DNA from 3 places in the Exiguobacterium artemiae 7-3 genome. Region 2 is predicted to be linked to each of the others. Evidence: riboswitches for the same ligand, from Rfam matches in the RefSeq annotation. Region 2 holds a riboswitch; each other region holds the start of a gene.
The links. Region 2 has a riboswitch for thiamine pyrophosphate ahead of thiD (bifunctional hydroxymethylpyrimidine kinase/phosphomethylpyrimidine kinase). Riboswitches for the same ligand answer to the same signal wherever they lie in the genome.
Positions count from the first base shown of each region.

Region 1 (2,326 bases), 1.3 Mb from region 2:
GGAAAACATATTGCGGCTCAAACTGAACGTCAGGCAGCCAGCTCGACATTGGAATCTTAAAAAACAAAACTACCAAAAAACGTGATCGGCTTTTAGGATATCCTAAAGCCGATCACGTTTTTTAACGGTCTGACAAACTTCGTAAAGCAATTACTTCACCGGTATGCACCGTCACGTTCGCCGCCCCTTGATCTGTCCATTCATTGCTGACGGTCAAGGATCCGCCGACCGGCACATCATGGTTCACCAGCGGATATTTGACCTCCTGGAGTGTCAAACGTGTCGGAACGAGCGGGATGAAGGACAAATAGTGATACTGGTCCGCCTGGAGAGTGTACTGCCCCTGTTGTAAGAAACGGACCTCTTCCCGCTTCGTCATCAAGCGGACTGCCGGAAATTGTTTTAACAGATAGACGTTTTGAAGCGTCATATCGAGTCGTCCTCCGGTCGCACCGAATACCAACACTTCCGTTGCTTCATACTGCTGACTGACGTACCGTAAAGCCAGTTCCAAATCGGTCTCATCCTTTTCAGCCGGATGGATGATGGCTCCTTCCGGTTTGTATCCGAGCGAATCAAAGTCACCGATGGCCAAGTCAAAAGCGAAACCTTGTTGTGCCAACACGGTGACACCTCCGTCGACAGCGATGACAACCGTCTTCTCATCCATAAACGGCTTTAGGGACGGGATGTCTTCCGCCGGACCGGCCGCTACAATCACGACCCGCATCAGACACCTCGTGCTGAATAACGAAGAAGTCGTGGTGCTGTCGTAAACAGGAGTCCTGCGACAATACCACATAACAGATACGATGGAACCATATACGTCGCGTTATAGATCAACGAATACGGGACAACTGGACCTTCCGCATACTCAGCGAAGAACACGATTCCACTGATGACGTGACACACATAACGTAAGCCCGCACCAAGCAATGTCGCACCTAGTACAATTGCCATCAAACGGCCATTTTTCCCGGTTGCTGCTGCTTTTTTAACTTGCCGTGCGAATAATCCGCTCAATCCGACGACCCCAAACGCAATCGTATAATCGAGTAACGGCTGAACGACCGTCAGAATTTGCGGAGCGAACATCAGTTGGATCGTTCCGACAAGTGCGCCTGTCACGACCCCACCGACGACACCATGACGAAAGGCCATGACGAAGATTGGCAACATTGCCAAACTAATTGAACCACCTTGCGGCATTTTAAATGGGATTAATAAATCGAATACCACACCAAGACTTGCAAAGATTGCAATTTCCATTAACATTTGTAGCCGTTTCATTCTTTTTTCCTCCTAAAAATAAAATCGCAGGACGGCAAAAAGGCAGTACGACGAACGCCGTACTGCCTGCGTGCGCCACATCCCTACGTCCGTCTGAACGGAACAGGTTCGAAGGGTTAAAGTCCAATCACTTCTCTCAGCCGCTTGATGCGACACCCCTTGCGGTCATCATTTAATTTTGATTCTTTTCCTATTATACGTGAGCAGCATTCCGAATACTAGTGATTGCTTCTGAATAATCCGGCGCATTGTAGATAGCGGAACCTGCAACAAGAACGTTTGCCCCATTCTCGATACATAATTTCGCTGTTTCCGCATTGACTCCACCATCGATTTCGATCTCGAAGGATAGATTTTGTTCTGCTTTCATTGCAGCCAGTTGATTTAATTTGTTCATCACACCCGGAATGAACGCTTGACCGCCAAAACCCGGATTGACCGTCATCAGCAAGACCATATCGACTTCTTCGAGTACATGTTCAATCGTCGAAAGTGGCGTGTGCGGATTGAGCACTACTCCCGCTTTCGCACCGGCTGCTTTGATTTGTTGCAGAACACGATGGACATGATTCGTCGCCTCCACGTGGAAGGTTACGATATCAGCACCTGCTGCAACGAAGGCTTCGACAAAGTTTTCCGGACGATCAATCATGAGATGGACGTCGAGAACCATGTCTGTTTTTTGACGTAAACTGCTTAGGACAGGGAGGCCAAAGGAAATGTTCGGAACAAACTGACCGTCCATGACATCAAAATGAATATAGTCGGCTCCCGCCGCTTCAACGGCTTTGACATCCCGTTCTAAATTTGCAAAATCTGCTGATAAGATTGATGGTGCGATTTTAATCATCTTAATACCTCCGTGTCCGATTCTTGATTTCCTCTACAAACATACCATAATTCGTATACCGGGAGACCATGATCTCATGTGTCTCGACGGCTTGTTTAACGGCACAACCGGGCTCATTCAAGTGCAGACAGCCCCGGTACTTGCATTCGTCCTGTAAAGCAACAAATTCAGGAAAACACCAACGTA
Region 1 covers NZ_KK211190.1:1,137,785-1,140,110, reverse strand. The annotation lists gene P402_RS0106670 (amino acid permease) at 1-60, shown strand, start outside; gene P402_RS0106665 (thiamine diphosphokinase) at 122-730, opposite strand; gene thiT (energy-coupled thiamine transporter ThiT) at 730-1,290, opposite strand; TPP riboswitch at 1,354-1,460, opposite strand; gene rpe (ribulose-phosphate 3-epimerase) at 1,484-2,140, opposite strand; gene rsgA (ribosome small subunit-dependent GTPase A) at 2,142-2,326, opposite strand, start outside.
Region 1: linked by a shared signal. The riboswitch ahead of thiT (energy-coupled thiamine transporter ThiT) and the one ahead of thiD (bifunctional hydroxymethylpyrimidine kinase/phosphomethylpyrimidine kinase) in region 2 are both predicted to bind thiamine pyrophosphate.

Region 2 (2,326 bases):
CTGCAGCGAAAGCAGCGGCAGAAAAAGCGGCTGCCGAAAAAGCAGCGGCTGAGCGTGCGGCAAAAGAGGCGGCAAAATCAACGCGTGAATCAAGCGAAGCAACGGTTCTTCCGACTCCTGTCAGCAGTGTGCCGACAGGATCAGCGAAGTTCATTCGTCCAGCTTCAGGTGGTGTTTCACAAGGGTTTGGACCGGCGAGTGGGGCAAACGGATATACTTTCCATAATGGTGTCGACTTCAGTGGACCCGTCGGATCACCGATTCGAGCAGCGGCTTCCGGAACAGTCATTACGGCCGGGAGCGGCGGACCTTATGGAAATCACGTCATGATTTCGCATTTCCTTGACGGTCAGGTGTACACAACAGTGTACGGTCATATGAATTCGTTATCAGTTTCTGCAGGTCAAACGGTAACTCAAGGTCAAACACTTGGTACTCTCGGCAGTACCGGAAATTCGACAGGACCGCACCTACACTTTGAACTGCATATCGGTGGATACCAATATAGTGCGACAGGACCAGCCAACACGGTCAATCCACTTGGATATCTTTAAAAACGAGCTTCGGCTCGTTTTTTTGATAGTGCTGTGATACAGTGAAAAAGAATTTAAATTACGAGCAACTAGGGGAGCTGGAGGAGTCCGGCTGAGAGGAAAACCATTCTGTTTTCGACCCTGTCACCTGAACTGGATAATACCAGCGTAGGAAAGTTGAGATCGAAGACATGAGTACTTCAATCAGTAGAACTGATTGTTCATGGCGTCGTCTGCTTTTTTACAGCGGACGGCGCTTTTTGTTGTCCGTTTTCTCCTTATTTGCTCACAGGAAAGTGAGGAAGTGGAATGAAACATGTATTGACGATTGCTGGATCCGACTCTGGAGGCGGAGCGGGAATTCAGGCAGATTTAAAGACGTTTTCAGCACTCGGTGTATACGGAATGAGTGTCATCACGGCGATTACGGCACAAAATACGTTAGGTGTTCAAGCGGTCGAAGATGTATCCCCAGAGCTCGTGGAAGCACAGTTGACATCCATCTTTTCAGATATCCGTGTCGATGCGATTAAGATCGGAATGGTTTCCAATCAAGACACGATCCAAGTGATTGCAAGACAACTGGAAAAACATCAGCTTCCGGTTGTTCTCGACCCCGTCATGGTCGCGAAAGGTGGTCACGGCTTGTTACAACCGAATGCAGAACATGCATTGCTCGAACAGCTTTTACCGCTTTCGACGCTTGTAACCCCTAATATTCCTGAAATCGAGCGGATGATTGGCCAAACGGTTCACTCCCTTGATGATATGAAACAAGCGACGGTAAAACTGGCTGAAAAACGAGCAAGAGCTATTTTGCTCAAGGGCGGACATTTGGAGGGACACGACGCCACCGATCTTTTATATGCGGACGGACGATATGTCGTCTTTGAACAAGAGCGGATAGAGACCCGTCATACCCATGGAACAGGCTGTACGCTATCTGCTGCTATCGCAGCTCATCTTGCCCTCGGTCATTCACTGGAAGACAGCATCAGTCATGCAAAACGTTATGTGACGGAAGCCATTCGTCACGGTTTTGCGCTCGGACACGGTATTGGTCCGACACATCATTTTCATGAACTTTGGAGGGATACACATGCTACGACGCATCCATGATAAAAAACCGTTGATTCATCATTTAACGAATACCGTAACGATCAATGACTGTGCCAATATGACACTTGCCCTTGGCGGATCTCCTGTTATGGCAGATGACCTGTTGGAAGTGGAAGAGATGGTCGGGCATGCAGATGCTATCGTGATTAATACTGGGACGATTAATCCAGACATGCGCCAAGCCCAAATTTTAGCAGGGAAAACGGCTAATCGATTGGGTAAACCGGTCATTCTGGATCCGGTTGGCGCAGGAGCGACGGCATTAAGAACGGATTTTATGAAGCAATTGATGGAGGAAATCACCTTTACGGTCATCAAAGGAAATGCATCTGAAATCAAGACATTACTTGGACAGACCGCTCGAACGAAAGGAGTCGACGCTGCTGAAGGAGAATCCCTGGATTTTCAAAGTATCCATGATTTTGCATCCCAAACGAAACAAGTCATCGTCGTAACAGGACCGATTGATTTTGTGACGGATGGAGATCGTCAACATTATCTGGATGTTGGTACGAAACGTCTTGGTCAAGTGACGGGAACAGGATGTATGACCGCTTCTTTGATTGCGACGTTTTTAGGAGCCGGATACGATCGTTTTGAGGCTGCAGTATTTGGGACATATGCTATGGGGAAAGCAGGGGAGTCGGCTGAGGATTATCCTGGTATCGGGAGTT
Region 2 covers NZ_KK211190.1:2,475,319-2,477,644, reverse strand. The annotation lists gene P402_RS0113870 (murein hydrolase activator EnvC family protein) at 1-554, shown strand, start outside; TPP riboswitch at 615-725, shown strand; gene thiD (bifunctional hydroxymethylpyrimidine kinase/phosphomethylpyrimidine kinase) at 843-1,652, shown strand; gene thiM (hydroxyethylthiazole kinase) at 1,633-2,326, shown strand, end outside.

Region 3 (2,326 bases), 660 kb from region 2:
GGCGGACGAAAAAGCGTTTCTTGGTTTTGATGAAGAAGGCGGACGTGTCAGCCGGGTGCCGGATGCCAAACTCAAGTTATCGCCGAGCCTGTCATTTGGTCATAAAAATGATCCCGGATTGATGACGGAAGTCGGGCAGACGCTCGGTTCGATTTCCCGTTTTTACGGCTTCAACATGAATTTCGCCCCGGTTCTTGACGTCAACAGTAACCCGGCGAACCCGATTATCGGTGACCGGGCACTCAGTGCAGATGCGGAACAGGTCGCCCGGCTTGGTATTCCGTTGATGCAGGGGATGAAGGCGGAAGATGTTGTCCCGGTCGTCAAACACTTCCCGGGTCACGGGGATACGACCATCGATTCGCATGTTGGTCTGCCACGGGTCGATGCTTCGAAAGCGGAACTTGAACAGACGGAACTGGTACCGTTCAAACGGGCGATTCAAAACGGGGCCGAGATGGTCATGGTTGCGCACATCCTGTTCCCGGCACTCGATCAAAACCGTCCGTCCTCGTTGTCGAAACCCGTCATGACCGGTCTGTTACGGGATGAACTGAAGTTTGATGGTGTCATCATCACGGATGATCTCGTGATGGGAGCAATCACGGAACGGTACGGACTTGCCCAGGCAGCAAGTCTTGCCCTCGAAAATGGTGCTGATATGGCGATGTTCTCATCGCCCGGCGGATACGCGTCCGTTCATAAGGGAATCATGGCGCGGATCAAACAAGGAAAATTGTCGGCAGCAGATCTCGATCAGAAAGTCGGGCGGGTCTTACGCTTAAAACAAACGTATGACTTGTCGCAAACGAAACGCGTCGACAAGTATGAACAGCTGATCAAGCAGGTCAAAGCGGTCGAATCAGACATGCGACGCTGATCAAGGGTGGAATACACGTGACTATCCGTGATAAACTACAGACGTACCACACAAATTAATATCTACACTAGGGGAGTCTCGCAGCAGACTGAGACGGAAGTATCCGGACCCTTTGAACCTGATCTAGTTCGTACTAGCGGAGGGAAGTGGATTCCGATCAATCATCCGAGGATGCGACGACTGTCGCCCTTTTTTGTAGGACCACTCCATCAGTTCATGGGGTGGTCCTTTTTCGTGTGGAAAGGGGGAAATAATGACGCAGTTACATCTGTTGACAACCGGCAAGCAACGTCCGGACGTGCTCGAACGCTTGTTGCCGGAACTCGCTGCAACCGTCGACCGGATTCATCTGCGGGAACCGTCATGGTCGGCGAAGGAACTGGTCGCGTGCATCGAAACACTCGTGCGACGAGGCGTAAAAATTGAGCAATTAATTGTCCATGACCGGCTGGACGTGGCAGTCGTCACCGGCACCGGAGTTCAGCTGACAACACGCAGCATTCCGATCGACCGTGTCCGGAGCCGTTTCCCGGAACTGGTGATTGGTCAATCGGTCCATTCATTGACGGAAGCACTGGCGGCAGAACAGGGGGGTGCTGATTACGTCCTATACGGCCATATTTTTGAGACGGGATCGAAACCCGGTGTACCGCCAAGAGGACTTGATGCCTTAAAACAGGTTGTCGACTGGACATCGATTCCGGTTATCGCAATCGGCGGAATTAAACCGGACAATCTACAGGATGTCATGGCGACAGGCTGCTCAGGTGGCGCCGTCTTGTCGGGCATTCTTGGTCAAACGTCTCCGGTTGAAGCAGCCGGACGGTTCCGGGCGGTGATTGGACGATGAAGCAACCGGATGTATTGATTGTCGGCGCCGGTATCATCGGTTTGACACTCGGTTATGAGCTCCTTCAGCGTGGACAAAGCGTCCATTTGCTTGAACAGTCAACAGTCGGACAGGGGGCGACACGGGCGGCAGCGGGAATGCTCGCGACGGACGAAGAACTGTCGGAACCGTTACATGCGTTAGCGGCAGTGAGCCGTGCGCTTTATCCGCAGCTTGTCCGTCAATTGTTCGACGAGACCGGGTTGACGAGCGGCTATCTCGAACTGCCATTTCAGTTGCGACAGAAGAATAAAACCGTCCAATTTGAACGGGTCGGTCAAGTCGATCCTCCGTTGCTCGTCCGCGCGTTACGGCAAGCGATTGAACAGCGGGGCGGGGTGATTGAAGAACAGGTGACTGTCTTGCGTCTTTTGCGGGACAACGAGACGGTAACCGGGGTTGAAACAAGCCGGGGACGGCAATTTGGTCGACAGGTCGTCATTGCCGGTGGACGAGGGTCGGAACCGTTGTTGCAAACGATCGGGATTTCGATTGACACGCTCCCGGTCAAAGGCGAGTGCCTGTCTGTCCGCCTCGCAACCGGTCAACTCGAACAG
Region 3 covers NZ_KK211190.1:1,817,822-1,820,147, reverse strand. The annotation lists gene nagZ (beta-N-acetylhexosaminidase) at 1-880, shown strand, start outside; TPP riboswitch at 940-1,042, shown strand; gene P402_RS0110500 (thiamine phosphate synthase) at 1,134-1,730, shown strand; gene P402_RS0110495 (NAD(P)/FAD-dependent oxidoreductase) at 1,727-2,326, shown strand, end outside.
Region 3: linked by a shared signal. The riboswitch ahead of P402_RS0110500 (thiamine phosphate synthase) and the one ahead of thiD (bifunctional hydroxymethylpyrimidine kinase/phosphomethylpyrimidine kinase) in region 2 are both predicted to bind thiamine pyrophosphate.